3 regions of the Actinoplanes missouriensis 431 genome follow, and region 3 is predicted to be linked to each of the others. Evidence: predicted binding sites of a transcription regulator. Region 3 holds the regulator's gene; each other region holds the start of a gene.
The links. Region 3 encodes HrcA, which represses chaperone genes, less so after heat shock. Its sites were predicted from a motif close to GGTTNGCACNCTCNNNNNGAGNGTGCNAACC; they were not measured.
Positions count from the first base shown of each region.

Region 1: groL (chaperonin GroEL) is a predicted target of HrcA. The motif match lies at 1,323-1,353, and genes of this name have one in related genera.
Region 2: groES (co-chaperone GroES) is a predicted target of HrcA. The motif match lies at 2,233-2,263, and genes of this name have one in related genera.

Region 1 is NC_017093.1:8,319,588-8,325,031, reverse strand. It holds gene AMIS_RS38035 (hypothetical protein) at 234-674, opposite strand; gene AMIS_RS38030 (GNAT family N-acetyltransferase) at 674-1,180, opposite strand; gene groL (chaperonin GroEL) at 1,544-3,166, shown strand; gene AMIS_RS38020 (Ig-like domain-containing protein) at 3,369-5,444, opposite strand, start outside.
Region 2 is NC_017093.1:715,207-720,650, forward strand. It holds gene AMIS_RS03430 (ABC transporter ATP-binding protein) at 1-64, shown strand, start outside; gene groL (chaperonin GroEL) at 70-1,722, opposite strand; gene groES (co-chaperone GroES) at 1,795-2,109, opposite strand; gene AMIS_RS03445 (class I SAM-dependent methyltransferase) at 2,325-3,512, shown strand; gene ybaK (Cys-tRNA(Pro) deacylase) at 3,531-4,013, shown strand; gene AMIS_RS03455 (sugar ABC transporter substrate-binding protein) at 4,350-5,444, shown strand, end outside.
Region 3 is NC_017093.1:1,254,898-1,260,341, forward strand. It holds gene AMIS_RS05900 (hypothetical protein) at 23-889, opposite strand; gene AMIS_RS05905 (enoyl-CoA hydratase-related protein) at 944-1,681, opposite strand; gene hemW (radical SAM family heme chaperone HemW) at 1,709-2,908, shown strand; gene AMIS_RS41485 (DUF4870 domain-containing protein) at 2,901-3,419, opposite strand; gene hrcA (heat-inducible transcriptional repressor HrcA) at 3,572-4,594, shown strand; gene dnaJ (molecular chaperone DnaJ) at 4,629-5,444, shown strand, end outside.

The sequences.
Region 1 (5,444 bases), 1.7 Mb from region 3:
CCGAGGATGACGCTCAGTAACCGCATCTCTGCCGGTTGTTGAAAATCCCTCCTCGGAGGACTTGCGATCCGATCTCCGGATGGGCAGGATGCTCTACGCGGGAGGACGCGACGCCGTAAGCGGCCCCTCACCTGGACATTGGCGACAATCTCCGAGGGACCCAACGATCCAGCGCTGACCCACATGGCTTCGTGCCGGAGGCGCTGTGCGTCCGTCCTCCCGACCAAAATCGATCACGACCGGCGGAGAACCCGCTGGATCCAGGGCCGCAGCGGCTCGAACTCGGGATAGTTCCCGTCCGCGAGCCCGGCCCTCTTCTCGAAGTAGTTGCGCACCCCGAACGACGTGGTCAGCGTGATCGACCATCCGCAGGCGATCCAGTACGCCGGCCAGAAGAGCGGCCCGAGCACGGCGTACTGATCGGCGTGCCGGGTCTCGTGGGCCAGCAGGCGCTCGCGCCGGGGGTCCAGCAACCATTCAGCGGACCTCTTCGTGATGATCACTGAACCGATGGTGAAGCAGGAGGCCGGCGGTTTCCGGAACCGGTAACCCTCGGCGATCAGGATGCCGCCCGGGCCTCGTTTGATCGTGGAGCCGGTGAGTTTCGCGATCAGCAATCCCGCCGCGGTGGTGCCGTTCGCGGCGGTCAGCACGGTCCGGGCCCGCGGTCTCATCAGATCCGCCGGCGCATCTGCAGCTCGGTGAGCACCGGCACGGTGGGGTGCGGCAGGCGCACACCGGTGTCGGCGAAACCCAATTTCTGGTACGCCCGGACAGCGCGCTCGTTGCCGACCACCACCTCCAGCATCAGTTCGTTGCGGCCGCACGCCAGCGACCAGTCGGCCACCGCGTCGACGAGCTGCGCGAGCGCCTTGCCGCCCCGGTGCGCGGGGGTGATGTACACCGCGAAGACGACCGTGCAGTGCGGCTCGTCGGGCAGCACGGTTCCGCCGGCGTGTCCGATGAACGGCGCGCCGGGCGGCTCGGCGATGAACTGGGCCGTCTCGGACCCGGAGGAGGACTGCCGGATCCGGTGCCGGAAGCTCTCGTGCGGCCGGGCCGCGGCCTGGGCCAGGGTCTCCAGGAAGGCGAGCGGGCTGTCCGCGAGCATCTCCAGGCGCAGCGCTCGCATCCGTCCCGCGTCTTCTGGTGTGACCCGGCGTACGGTCCAGTTGTCCATGACGTCCTCCATACCCGCCGGCCCCCGCCCGGGCAACCCTGACCTGCGCTTTCAAGATCCTTATCGGATTACCGGTCCGGTACCGAGGTTTCGCGGGAAGATGGGTTTTCTTGCACTCGGTACCCGGGAGTGCTAAACAAGTCATTGGCACTCGCGCCCAGTGAGTGCCAACAGGTCGGGACGGTGGGGTTCCGGTCGCAGCGCTGCCATCGGCGCCGCGGCACGAAACCGGTCGTCGCGGGCTATCCGGCTCGGCCTGAGGACGTCACATCGCCAGGTGGTGACGTCCGCAGACTTCCTCAACGTGCGGAGAGCGGGGCCGACGAGGCCCGGCACCGCGGATGTCCGGGAGGACAACGCCGTATGGCCAAGATCATCGCATTCGACGAGGAGGCTCGTCGGGGCCTCGAGCGGGGCATGAACCAGCTCGCTGACGCGGTCAAGGTGACGCTCGGCCCCAAGGGTCGCAACGTCGTTCTCGAGAAGAAGTGGGGCGCCCCCACGATCACCAACGATGGTGTATCCATCGCCAAGGAGATCGAGCTCGAGGACTCGTACGAGAAGATCGGCGCTGAGCTGGTCAAGGAGGTCGCGAAGAAGACGGACGACGTCGCCGGTGACGGCACGACGACCGCGACCGTCCTCGCCCAGGCGCTGGTCCGTGAGGGCCTCCGCAACGTGGCCGCGGGCGCGAACCCGATGGCCCTGAAGCGGGGCATCGAGGCTGCTGTCGCCAGCGTCTCCGAGGGCCTGCAGCAGCTCGCCAAGGACGTGGAGACCAAGGAGCAGATCGCCTCCACCGCCTCCATCTCCGCCGGTGACTCCACGGTCGGCGAGATCATCGCCGAGGCCATGGACAAGGTCGGCAAGGAAGGCGTCATCACCGTCGAGGAGAGCAACACCTTCGGCCTCGAGCTCGAGCTCACCGAGGGTATGCGCTTCGACAAGGGCTACATCTCGGCCTACTTCATGACCGACGCCGAGCGGATGGAGGCCGTCTTCGACGACCCCTACATCCTCATCGCGAACAGCAAGATCTCCGCGGTCAAGGACCTGCTGCCGATCCTCGAGAAGGTCATGCAGTCCGGCAAGCCGCTGGTCATCATCGCCGAGGACGTCGAGGGCGAGGCCCTGGCCACCCTGGTCGTCAACAAGGTCCGTGGCACCTTCAAGTCGGTCGCCGTCAAGGCCCCCGGCTTCGGTGACCGCCGCAAGGCCATGCTGGAGGACATCGCCATCCTGACCGGTGGTGCCGTCATCAGCGAAGAGGTCGGCCTCAAGCTCGACGCCGCTGACCTGTCCCTGCTGGGCCAGGCCCGCAAGGTCGTCATCACCAAGGACGAGACCACCGTCGTGGACGGCGCCGGCAACGGCGAGCAGATCCAGGGCCGGGTCAACCAGATCCGCGCCGAGATCGAGCGTTCGGACTCCGACTACGACCGTGAGAAGCTGCAGGAGCGCCTGGCCAAGCTGGCCGGCGGCGTTGCGGTGATCAAGGTCGGCGCGGCCACCGAGGTCGAGCTCAAGGAGCGCAAGCACCGCATCGAGGACGCCGTTCGCAACGCGAAGGCGGCCGTCGAGGAGGGCATCGTCCCCGGTGGTGGCGTCGCGCTGGTTCAGGCCGGCAAGACCGCGTTCGACAAGCTGGACCTGGTCGGCGACGAGGCGACCGGTGCGAACATCGTCAAGGTCGCGCTCGACGCCCCGCTGCGTCAGATCGCCGTGAACGCCGGCCTCGAGGGTGGCGTCGTTGTGGAGAAGGTGCGCAACCTCTCCGCGGGTCACGGTCTGAACGCCGCGACCGGCGAGTACGTGGACCTGCTGGCCGCGGGCATCATCGACCCGGCCAAGGTCACCCGTTCGGCGCTGCAGAACGCCGCGTCGATCGCCGCGCTGTTCCTCACCACCGAGGCCGTCGTGGCCGACAAGCCCGAGAAGAACCCGGCTCCGGCCGGCGCCCCGGGCGGCGGTGACATGGACTTCTGAGTCCAGTCTTAGAAAAAGGGCGGTCCGCTTCGGCGGGCCGCCCTTTTCGCTGTCCGCAGGCGGGCGCGGGGGCGGTCGGGGCGGGTGCGAGAGCGGCGCGGGGGCGGTCCGGGCGGGGCGTGAGCGGCGCGGGGGCGGTCGGGGCGGATGCGAGCGCGGCGCGGGGCGGTCCGGGCGGGGCGTGAGCGGCGCGGGGGTGGGCTCAGCCGGCGTGCGGGCGGGGCCCGCGGGCGGGAGGCCTGCTCAGGATGTAGAGGCCGGTCCCGGTCAGGATGGCGGCCGTGCTGATCCGGGCCAGCGACATCAGGTCGTGGCCGGTGACCGGCAGGGGGTCAGCGGCCGCGACGACCCGGATGGTGATGGTGCCGGTCGCGGTGCCGCCCCGGTCGTCGCCGATCGTGTAGGTGAAGCTGTCGGTGCCGCTCGCGAACCCCGGCACAGGCGTGTAGACGATCGTGGCAGGGGACCGCCGGGCGACGGCCGGATCCGCCGCCACCGGCCTGGCCGCCGTGGTCAAGCCCGCCGTGGTCAAGCCCGTGGCGGCCAGGCCGGTGGCGGTGGCCGTGCCGTGGGCGGGCCGGCCCACGTCGATCAGGGAGATCGGATCCCCGTCCGGGTCGGAGTCGTTGCTCAGGGGCCGCACGGTGACCTTCTCCCCGGCGGTCACGGCCTCGATGTCCGGCCCGACGAGGGGAACCCGGTTGGCTGGACGCGGACTCGGGCTGGGACTGCCGGTCGGAGAAGCGCTGGGCACCGGCGAAATGCTGGGCGAGGGCCAGAGCGACGGGGACGGCGACGGCGACGGGGACGGGGACGGCGATGGGAATGGGGACGGGGGCGGGGACGGAACCGACGCGGCCGCCACCCGCACCTCGATCGTCGCGTGGGCCAGGTTCCCGTACTCGTCCACCACCGTGTACGTGAACGAGTCAGTCCCGCTGAAGCCCGGGTTCGGCGTGTACGTCACCGTCCCGTCCGCGTTCAGCACCACCGTGCCGTGCGCCGGTGTGCCCAGCCCGGTGACCGTGACCGGCCGCCCCTGCCGGTCCGTGCCGGGCAGCGTGATCCCGACCTTCTCGCCCGGCCCGGTCGCCGCCGACCTGTCCGGCACCACGGGCGGCGCACCCACCGTGACCGTGACGGACTGGGTCACCCGGGTCCCGGTGTCGTCCTCCGCGCTGTAGCGGAACGTGTCGGTGCCGCTGAACCCGTCCGCCGGGAGATAGCGGACCGTGGTCGTGGTGAACGAGGCACTGCCGTGCGACGGCTGGGTCACCGCGACGACGGTGAGGGTTCCGGCCGGGTCGGCGTCGTTGGCGAGCACCGGCACGACGGCCGCGGTCCGGTACCCGGTGGCCGCCCGGTCCGGGTTCGCGATCGCCTGCCCGTCGGTGACGGTCACGCCGACGGTGGCCGAGCCGAGCCCGCCCGCGCCGTCGCTGACCTGGTAGGTGAAGGTGTCCCGGCCGGTCCAGTTCCCGGTCGGGGCGTACCGGATCTGTCCGCCGGAGAGGGAGGCGACGCCGCGGCCGGGCGCGCCCACCGAGCTGATCGTCAGGGTCTGCCCGGTGTTGGCGTCGGTGTCGTTGCCGAGCACGTCGATCAGGATGCTGCGGCCGGTGAGCACGCCTGACTCGTCCGGACCCGCGATCGGCGGCGCGTTCTCGACCAGCACGGAGATGCTTCCGGTCGCGGTGTTGCCGGTGACGTCGCGTACGTCGTACCCGAAGGTGTCCGTCCCGGCGAATGCCGGGTCGGGCGCGTAGTCGACGGTGCCGGACCCGCTGATCGCGGCCGTGCCGTGCCCGGGCGTGCCCACCGCGACCACGGTCAGCGTCTCGGATTCCGGATCGAGGTCGTTGGCGGTCGCCGGGATGGTCACCGGCGTCCCGGAGGGCGTGGTCATCGCGTCGGCGACCGGCACCGGCGGCCCGTTGATCGTGATGGTCACCCGGCCGGTGTCGGTGCGCCCGAGGTCGTCGGTGATCACGTAGGTGAACGTGTCCTGGCCGGTGCTGCCGGGCGACGACCGGTAGGTGAGCGTGCCGCTCGCGGCCAGGACGACCGAGCCCTTGCCGGCCGGCCCGGCCGACGCGATGCTCAGTTCCTGCCCGGTGTTCGGGTCGTAGTCGTTGTCCAGGACGTCCAGCATCGTGGTGACCTGCGGATGTGCCAGGAACGAGTCGTCGATCGCCACGGGCGCGGCATTACGTACCGTGATGGTGATGACCGCCGAGGAGGCGAGCCGGTACGGGTCCTCGATCGCGTACCCGATGGT
Region 2 (5,444 bases), 540 kb from region 3:
CCCGGAGAAGACCCCGGAAACGCAGGAAGGGCGCGCCGGTGGCGCGCCCTTCCCGGTGTACTGATCGGGTCAGAAGCCCGGGCCGTGCTGGTGGCCGTGGCCACCGTGGCTGTGCCCGTGACCGCCACCCGCGGCGGCCGGGGCCGCCTCGGCCGGCTTCTCCACCACGAGGCTCTCCGTGGTGAGCAGCAGAGCGGCGATCGAGACGGCGTTGGAGACCGCGTTGCGGGTCACCTTCACCGGGTCGATGATGCCGGCCGCGGCCAGGTCGACGTACTCGTCGGTGGCCGCGTTGAGGCCGTGGCCCCAGCCCAGCTCGCCGACCTTGCCGACCACGACGTAACCGTCGTGCCCGGCGTTCTGCGCGATCCAGCGCAGCGGCTCGACCAGGGCCTTGCGCACGATGGAGACGCCGATGGCCTCCTCGCCGGTGAGGCCGAGGTTGTCCTCGAGCTCCTTGGAGACCTGCGCGAGAGCGGCGCCGCCACCGGGGACGGTGCCTTCCTCGACTGCCGCCTTGGTCGCCGCGATGGCGTCCTCGATGCGGTGCTTGCGCTCCTTCATCTCGACCTCGGTGGCCGCGCCGACCTTGATCACCGCGATGCCGCCGCCGAGCTTCGCGAGACGCTCCTGGAGCTTCTCCCGGTCCCAGTCGGAGTCGGAGGCCTCGATCTCCTTGCGGATCTGGGCGACCCGGTCGGTGACGTCGGCCTTGTTGCCGCCGCCGTCGACGATCGTGGTGTTCTCCTTGTCGACGACGATCCGCCGGGCGCTGCCCAGCGACTCGATGCCGACCTGGTCGAGCTTGTAGCCGAGCTCGGGGGCGATCAGCTCGCCGCCGGTCGCGATCGCGAGGTCCTGCAGGATCGCCTTGCGGCGGTCACCGAAGCCCGGAGCCTTCACCGCGGCGACCTTGATGGTCTTGCGGAGCGCGTTCACCACGAGCGTGGAGAGCGCCTGGCCCTCGACGTCCTCGGCGACGATCAGCAGCGGCTTGCCGGCCTGCAGCACCTTCTCCAGCAGCGGGAGCAGCTCCTCGATGCTGGAGATCTTCTGCGTGGTCAGCAGGATGAACGCGTCCTCGAGGACGACCTCCTGCGACTCGGCGTCGGTCACGAAGTTCGGCGAGATGAAGCCCTTGTCGAACTGCAGACCCTCGGTGACCTCGAGCTCGGTCAGCATCGCCGAGCCCTCCTCGACGGTGATGACACCGTCGCGGCCGACCCGGTCCATCGCCTCGGCGATCAGCTCGCCGATGGTGGCGTCCTGGGCCGAGATGGTGGCCACGTTCGCGATCGCCTTGTGGTCGGCGACCTCGACGGCCTTCGCCAGCAGCGCCTTGGACACGACCTCGCTGGCCTTGTCCATGCCCCGCTTGAGGCCGATCGGGTTGGCGCCCGCGGTCACGTTGCGCAGGCCCTCACGGACCAGCGCCTGCGCGAGCACGGTCGCGGTGGTGGTCCCGTCGCCGGCGACGTCGTTGGTCTTGGTCGCCACCTCCTTGACGAGCTGCGCGCCAAGGTTTTCGTACGGGTCGGTGAGCTCGATCTCCTTGGCGATGGTCACACCATCGTTGGTGATCGTGGGAGCGCCGAACTTCTTGTCCAGGACGACGTTGCGACCGCGCGGCCCGAGGGTGACCTTGACCGTGTCGGCGAGCGTGTTGACCCCGTGCTCCAGCAGGTGCCGGGCGTCGTCAGAGAAGCTGAGAATCTTCGCCATCTATGGTCCCTTCACGCACCAGCGCCCTGCCCCGAGTCATCGGAACAGGGCGCCAGCGCAATCAGTCAGGTCTTACTTCTCGATGACCGCGAGGACGTCGCGGGCGGAGAGCACCAGGTACTCCTCGCCGGCGTACTTGACCTCGGTGCCGCCGTACTTCGAGTAGAGGACCACGTCGCCGACCTTGACGTCGAGCGGGACGCGGTTGCCCTTGTCGTCGATCCGGCCGGGGCCGACAGCGAGGACGGTGCCCTCCTGCGGCTTCTCCTTGGCGGTGTCGGGGATCACGATGCCGGAAGCGGTCGTGGTCTCAGCCTCGTTCGCCTGGACCACGATGCGGTCCTCGAGCGGCTTGATCGCAACCTTGGTCGCGGTAGTCACGGGCATACCCTCCTGGGTACAGGTTTCGCCGGCCATGTGCCAGGCCGGTCTGATGCCTCATGCCACCGGGCGGGGCCGTCGTCGCGGGTGCCGGTCCGCCTGGCGCCTAACCGCACGGACGGGCCGGGCGGCTGGCACCCTCATGGTGAGAGTGCTAACCGGAGACTATTCCGGAACTAGCACTCCGTCAACCAGAGTGCCAGCCTGTCACGCCGGGGAGAATGCCTGTCGTGACCCCTGAGTTGCTGTCTCGTCTGCTGACCCCCGCCGGAGCCGAAGCCCTGGCCGTGGCGGCCGAGCTCGGTGACGCCGAGCCACTCGCCGCCGCCTCGGCCGTGCGCGCCCGGGGCATCGGCGCGGAACTCGCCGCGGCCGCCTTGACCCAGGCTAGTTTGCGCGGCCGCGCGGCGATGAAATTCGGGCCGGACGCCACCCGGATGTTCTTCACCCGTCCGGGGCTGGAGCAGGCCACCCGGGCCGAGGTGGCCGCCCGGCGTGCCGCTCGTCTCGCCGCGGCGGGCGCTCGCTCGATGGCGGATCTCGGCTGCGGCCTCGGCACCGACGCGATCGCGGCGGCCCGGCAGGGCATCCGGGTGCACGCGGTCGACGCCGACCCGCTGACCGCAGCGGTCGCCGCCGCCAACGCCGAGGCGCTCGGCCTCGCCGGCCTGATCACGGTCGAGTGCGCGGACGCGACGACGGTCGAGGTGGAGAGATACGACGCGGTCTTCGCCGACCCGGCGCGGCGGCAGGCCGGGCGCGGCCGGGTGTTCGACCCGAAGTCCTATTCGCCGCCGTGGGACTTCGTGGCCGCGCTGCCGGACCGGGTGCCGCTGACCGCACTGAAGCTGGCGCCCGGCATCGATCACGCGCTGCTGCCGCCGGGCGCCGAGGGGGAGTGGGTCAGCGTCGGCGGCGATCTGGTCGAGGCGGCGTTCTGGTGCGGGCCGCTGGCGCGCGAGCCCCGGCGGGCGACGCTGATCAAGCCGGGCGGCGTCAGTGAGCTGACCGGCTCGGGAGTGGCGGCCGCGCCGGTGGGGCCGGTCGGCGCGTACCTCTACGACCCGGACCCGGCGGTGGTCCGCTCGCACCTGGTGGCCGAGTTCGCCGCGACGGTGGACGGCCGGCTGGGCGACCCGGAGATCGCCTACGTCTACACCGACGACCCGGTGGACACGCCGTTCGCCCGGCGGCTCGGTGTGACGGACGTGCTGCCGTTCTCGTTGAAGAAGCTGCGGACGCTGCTGCGCGAGCGGGGGATCGGCCGCCTGGAGATCCGCAAGCGCGGCTCGGCGCTCGTGCCCGACCAGCTGCGCAAGGACCTGCGGCTCGCCGGCCCGAACGGCGCCGGCCTGGTGCTGACCCGGATCGACGGCGCGCCGGTGGTGCTGATCACTACCACCGCGTGAACGAGTAGCCTGCCCGGCATGGCGAAGAAAGCGGCCGGCACGCCGGCCACCGTCTTGCTGGCCGCCGAGCGGGTCGCGCACACCCTCCATCCGTACGAGGTGTCGCCGGACGCCCCCAACTACGGCGCCCTGGTCGCCGAGTTCCTGGGTGTCGAGCCGGCCCGGGTCTTCAAGACGCTGATCGCCGAGGTCGACGGGAAGCTGGTGGTCGGCGTCGTGCCGGTGACCGGTGATCTTGACCTGAAAGCGCTCGGGCAGGCCGCCGGGGGCAAGCGCGCGGTCCTCGCCGACCGGGCCGCCGCCGAGCGCAGCAGCGGTTACGTCCGTGGCGGCATCAGCCCGCTCGGGCAGCGCCGCCGACTCCTCACCGTGATCGACGACACGGCGCCGGGCCTCGAACTGATGTACGTCTCGGCGGGCCGACGCGGCCTCCAGGTCTCCCTCGCGCCGGCCGATCTCATCCGCCTGACCAGCGCCACGGTGGCCCCCATCCGGGGCTGAGGCGAGCGCATCCTAGCCGTACCGGGAAAACGTCGGTTTCCCCGGTATCTGTAAACGCATCAACGCAGCGTCACCGTGTGTGTATCCGGTGATGTTTTCGGCGGGCGTGAGTAGCCCCTGGTAACCGCGTCGTGTTGCCGGATTGTTATCCCTCGTTACGAGATAGATCTTCGTTGCCGCTTGTGTTCTCGGCCACCGCCGGAATACGTTGCCGGGCACAACAAACCGGTTCCTCATCCATCGGTCCTAGGGCGCCGTGCCACCCCTGCGGCTGCGCACCAGCCCTGCCAAATCCGAACCAAGGCCCCGGATTTACCCCCCGAAAGGACATAAGGAATGCGTAAGGGACTGTTCACCCTTGCCGCGGTCGGCCTCCTGGCCACCGGAAGCATGGCCGCGTGCGGCAGCAACGAGGACGGCGGCGACGCCGGAAGCGGCAGCACGAGTGGCGCGTCGGCCGGCAAGGTCGGTGTGATCCTGCCGGACACCAAGAGCTCCGCGCGCTGGGCGACCGCCGACCTCAAGTACCTCACCGACGCCTTCAAGGCGGCCGGTGTGGAGGCCGACATCCAGAACGCGCAGGGTGACAAGACCCAGTTCCAGACGATCGCGGACGGCATGATCTCCAGCGGCGTCAAGGTTCTGATGATCGTCAACCTGGACTCCGGCACCGGCAAGGCCGTGCTGGACAAGGCGAAGGCCGCGGGCATCGCGACCATCGACTACGACCGCCTCACCCTCAACGGCGGCGCCGACTACTACGTCTCCTTCGACAACGTCGAGGTCGGCAAGCTGCAGGGTCAGGGTCTGATCGACTGCCTCACCGAGAAGAAGGCGACCAAGCCGGTCGTGGCGTACCTGAACGGTTCGCCGACCGACAACAACGCCACCCTCTTCAAGGAGGGCTACGACTCGATCCTCAAGCCCAAGTTCGACGCCAACGAGTACGTCAAGGGCCCGGACCAGGACGTTCCGGACTGGGACAACGTTCAGGGCGGCACGCTCTTCGAGCAGATGCTGACCACGAACAAGGACATCAAGGGTGTCCTCGCCGCCAACGACGGTCTCGGCAACGCGGCCATCCAGGTGCTGAAGAAGAACAAGCTGAACGGCCAGGTCCCGGTCACCGGCCAGGACGCGACCGTCCAGGGTCTGCAGAACATCCTCGCCGGCGACCAGTGCATGACGGTCTACAAGGCCATCAAGGACGAGGCGGACGCCGCCTCCGAGCTGGCGATCGCCCTGGCGAAGGGCCAGGCGCCGAGCTCGGCGACCGGCACCGTCACCGACCCGGAGTCCAAGAAGGACGTCAAGTCGGTGCTGCTGAAGCCGCAGTCGATCACCAAGGCGAACGTGAAGGACGTGGTGGCGGACGGCTTCGTCACCAAGGAGGAGCTCTGCACCGCGGACTTCGCCAAGGCCTGCACCGAC
Region 3 (5,444 bases):
TTACGCCGGGTCACCGATAATTTCACCGGAAGACCTCGGCGACGACCTGACCGGTGCTGGTGGTGCTGCCGTCCGTCACCGGCTGCCACTTCCCCTCCGGGGCGTGCCACTCGAGGTCGTCGAAACGTACCCGTTCGAGGCCGCTCACCGCGGCGTGCGAGACCAGCCAGTGCGCGAACCGCCAGCCGGTGTCCGCGCTGGCGACGTCCACGATCACGCCGGCCGTGTCGGTGGCGGCGGACTTGTTGGGCAGCTTCTTGCCCCAGTCCAGTTTGAGACTGGCGAGCAGGGCGGTGGCCGCCTCCGCGCCGCGCACCGCCGGCGTGCCGGTGTACCGGCACTCGACCGCGCCGGTGGCCCGGCCGGTCAGCGCGGCGGCGAGCACCCGCGACTCGTCGGCCCACTTCTGGTACGCCTCCGGGTACGCCGAGCGCTGCACCTTCTGCGCGGCGTCGGTGACCCGCATCTCCTCCCAGCCCTTCACCTTCTTCAGGGCGGAGTAGAACTTGCCCGCCGCGTACCTCGGGTCCTTGATCTCCTCGAACGTGCCCCAGCCCTGGCTGGGCCGCTGCTGGAAGAGGCCGACCGAGTCCCGGTCGCCGTCGTCCAGGTTCTCCAGTTTCGACTCCTGGAACGCCGTCGCCAGCGCCACGATCACGGCCTGCTCGGGCATCCCGCGCCGCACGCCGACCGCGGCGATCGTCGCGGCGTTGGCCATCTGGACCGAGTCGAGGGTGACCTCACCGTCGGCGCGGACCGTGCACTCGGGGCCCAGTTGCGGCAGCTTGATGCTGGTCACGACGCTGCGTAGCGCCACGAAAACGCCCAGAGCGCCGAGGAGGGCCAGCAGGGCTATCCCGCCGACGATCGGCTTCTTGCGCACCCGCACCTCCTCTGTCGTCGGCCGCCAAGCGTAAACAACGAACGCCCGAACCCCACGTTTCTAGATCCAGTAGGGGTCTCGCTTCTCCCGTGCCGCGGTGACGCCCTCGCGTCCCTCCTCGGACTTGAAGTATCCGGCGGAGCGGTGCGCCAGATCTGCCAGTTCGGCCCGGATCGACTCGTTTCGCGTACGCCGGAGCAATTGTTTCGTCCCGGCCAGCGCCAGCGGGCCGCCGCGCAGAAGGGACGCGCAGTAGCCGGCCACGGCATCGTCCAGGCGATCCGCCGGAACCGCGGCGGTGACCAGGCCGATCTCCGCGGCTCGTGTCCCGTCGAAGACGTCGCCGGTGAGATAGAGCTCAGCCGCGGCGCGGGGCGCCAGCCGGGGCAGCACGGTGGAGCTGATCACGGCGGGGATCACGCCGAGGCGTACCTCGGTGAAGGCGAACGTCGCGTCGGCCGAGCAGACCGCGATGTCGGCCGCGCCGATCAGGCCGAGACCGCCGGCGCGTGCCGGGCCGGCGATCCGCGCCACCACCGGTTTGGGGAACTCCCAGAGCACGGCGAGCACGTCGGCGAGCAGCTCGGCGGGGAGTTTGTCGCCGGGTTTCGCCTCGGCGGTCTCCTTCAGGTCGACGCCCGAGCAGAAGACCGGGCCGGTGTGGGAGAGGACGATCACCCGGCACGCCGGATCGGCGGCGGCCGTGGCCAGGTCGTCGAGCATTCCGCGCAGCACGGCGGTGGAGAGCGCGTTGCGGCTGCCGGGGTTGTCCAGAGTCAGGGTGCGGACCGGATCCATGCCCGGAACCTTAACTACGCTTGACCGATGGCAGGCGCACTCCCCGATGGCGAACCCGTACCCACCGACGGCTCACTTCCCGCTGAAGCGACCCGGCGAGTGGGCGAGAACGGGTTCGCCGTCTACGTTCACGTCCCCTTCTGTGCCAGCCGCTGCGGGTACTGCGACTTCAACACGTACACGGCGAGCGAGCTGGGCGGCGGGGCGAGCCGTGACGAGTACGCCGAGACCGTTCTGCGTGAGTTGTCCCTCGCCGGTCGGGTCGTCCAGCCGAAGATGGTCGACACCGTCTTCGTCGGAGGGGGCACGCCCACGCTGCTCCCGGCGGATGATCTTGCTCGGATCCTGGAGGGCATCGACCGTACCTGGGGATTGGCGGCCGGCGCCGAGGTGACCACCGAGGCGAACCCGGAATCCGTCGATCTGGCGTATCTCAAGACGCTGCGGCGATCGGGCTTCACCCGCATCTCGCTGGGCATGCAGTCGTCCGCCGAGAACGTCCTGCGCGTCCTCGACCGCAGGCACACCGCCGGCCGGGCGCCGCAGGCCGCCCTGGAGGCCCGCGAAGCCGGCTTCGAGCATGTCAACCTCGACCTGATCTACGGCACCCCGGGCGAGACCCCGGACGACTTCGAGAAATCGCTGAAGACCGTCATCGAGGCCGGCGTCGACCACGTGAGCGCGTACGCCCTGATCGTCGAGGACGGCACCCGGATGGCGACCCGGATGCGCCGGGGGGAGCTGCCGTTCCCGGAGGACGACGTGGCGGCCGATCGCTATCTGGCGGCCGAGGCGGCGCTCACCGCGGCCGGCTTCGGGTGGTACGAGGTGTCCAACTGGGCCAAGCCGGGCGGCGAGTGCCGGCACAACCTGCTGTATTGGACCGGCGCCGACTGGTGGGGCCTGGGGCCGGGCGCGCACAGCCACGTGGGCGGGGTCCGCTGGTGGAACGTCAAGCACCCGTCGGCGTACGCGAAAAGGCTCGCCGGCGGCGAGTCGCCGGGCCTGGCCCGGGAGGTCCTCACCGAGGAGGACCGGCACATGGAGGACGTGATGCTCCGGGTCCGCCTGCGTGACGGCATCCCGCTCGACCGGGTGGACGCGCCCGCAGCGGCGCGCGCCCTTGCCGGCGGGTTGCTCGACAAGGGCGCACACAACCGGGGGCAGCTGGTGCTGACCCTGAAGGGCCGTCTGCTGGCCGACGCGGTGATCCGCGACGTTATTTGATGATCGAGACGTTCATCGGGTAACGGAAGGGCTGGCCGCTGGTCGCCTTGATGCCGGCGATCAGCGGGACGATCCAGGCGATCAGCCAGGTGACCAGGATGACGAGCCAGCCCACCAGGACGCAGGTGAGCACCCAGCCGACGATCGTGAGCACCGACCAGAGGATCTGGAAGTTCAGCGCCTGCACGGCCTCGGCGCGCACGGCCGGCGAGCGGGAGCCCTGGGAGAGCAGGCTGATCAACGGCATGATCCAGCCGAGCACGCCGCTGCTGAGGAACGCGACGAGGGCGCTGATGAAGTGGGTCAGCACGATCCAGGTGCGGTCTTCGCTGGACGGGGCCTGCTGGTAGCCGCCGTACCCGTAGCCGTAGTCCTGCGGCGGCGGATAGCCGGGCGGCGGGCCGTATCCGGGCGGAGGCGGGGGCTGATATCCGGGCGGGGGCTGATATCCGGGCGGAGGAACCTGCCCATAGGGGTCATTTCCCTCGGGCGGGCGAGGAGGTTCGGTCATATGTCCACGCTAAGGCCGCTGATCGACCCGGTCGTGGCCGCCCCGCCGCTCAAGATCTGAGAAGCCTACGTACTTTCGATCATCGCGTTGCCGCCGCGGGCGACGTAGACTGGCACTCTGTCTTCGGGAGTGCCAACAGGGGGAGGGGTCATATGAGTCTCGATGACCGCAAGCTCGAGGTGCTCCGGGCAATCGTCCAGGACTACGTCGAGACCCGCGAGCCGGTTGGCAGCAAGGCTCTCGTCGAGCGGCACCAACTGGGCGTCTCCCCGGCCACCGTGCGCAACGACATGGCGGTCCTCGAGGAGGAGGGTTACATCCGGCAGCCGCACACCAGTGCCGGCCGGGTGCCCACCGACGCGGGTTACCGTCTCTTCGTCGACCGGCTCACCAGGATCAAGCCGCTGAGCCCGGCCGAGCGCCGCGCGATCGAGCGATTCATGGTGGGCGTCGTCGACCTCGACGACGTGGTGCACCGCACGGTCCGGCTGCTGGCGCAGCTGACCCGCCAGGTCGCCGTCGTTCAGTACCCGAGTCTCTCCCGCTCCGCGGTCCGTCACCTCGAGCTGGTGCCGATCTCCACGACCCGGCTCACGCTCGTGATGATCACCGACACCGGGCGGGTCGAGCAGCGGCTCGTCGAGATGCCGGGTCCGGTCGCGCCGGACGACGTGTGGGAGATGCGCCGCCGGGTGAACGAGAAGCTGGCCGGTCAGAAACTCGCCGACACCCCGGTCCTGGTGCAGAAACTCGTCGACGAGACGGCTCCGGATCGTCGCCCGACGATGGCGTGTCTCGCCTCGGTGTTGCTCGAGACGCTCGTCGAGCGGAGTGAGGAGCGCCTCGCGCTTGCCGGTACTGCCAATTTGACCCGCGGTGGTGTGCTGGACTTCCAGGGCACGCTGCGCCCCGTCCTCGAAGCCCTCGAGGAAGAGGTCATCTTGCTGAAGCTGATCGGCGACCTGGAGCCGAGCACCACCCGGGTCCGGATCGGCGACGAGAACGAGATCGACAACCTGCGGTCCGCGTCCGTGGTGAGCAGCGGTTACGGGCCGGGTGCGACGATCGTTGGTGGGCTCGGTGTTCTGGGGCCCACCCGCATGGATTACCCGGGCACCATCGCTACTGTTCGTGCAGTGGCACGGTACGTTGGCGACCTGTTGGCACAGAATTGACGGATTCGCGCAGACATTGAGGACTCCAAACCCCGTGGCCAAGGACTACTACGGAATTCTCGGCGTGAGCCGGGAAGCCACCGACGACGAGATCAAGCGCGCCTACCGCAAACTGGCTCGGCAGTACCACCCCGACGTCAACCCGGACCCCGAGGCGCACGAGAAGTTCAAAGAGATCAACGCGGCCTACGAGGTTCTCTCGGACGACCAGAAGCGTCAGATCGTCGACCTCGGCGGCGACCCGCTCGCGCCCGGTGGCGGCGGCGCTCCCGGCCCCGGTGGAGCGGGACCTTTCGTCGGCTTCCAGGACATCATGGACGCGTTCTTCGGCACGGCGGCCGGTGGTGGCTCCCGTGGCCCGCGCCCGCGGACCCGTCCCGGCGCCGACGCGATCCTGCGCCTCGAGCTCGACCTGGTGGAGACCGCGTTCGGCGTCGAGGCGCCGATCACCGTCGACACCGCGGTCCTCTGCACCCAGTGCTCCGGCGCCGGCACCGCCCCCGGCACGCACCTCGCCACCTGTGAGGTCTGCTCCGGTCGTGGTGAGGTCCAGTCGGTGCAGCGAACCTTCCTCGGCCAGGTGGTCTCGTCCCGCCCCTGTTCCAACTGCCAGGGTCACGGCACGGTCATCCCAACCCCCTGCCCGACCTGCGCCGGTGACGGCCGGATAAGGACTCGCCGCTCCCTCACCGTGAAGATTCCGGCGGGCGTCGAGGACGGCATGCGCATCCGGCTGGCCCAGCAGGGTGAGGTCGGCCCCGGCGGCGGCACCGCCGGCGACCTCTACGTCGAGATCCACGAGCGCCCGCACGACGTCTACTCCCGCAAGGGCGACGACCTGCACTGCCGC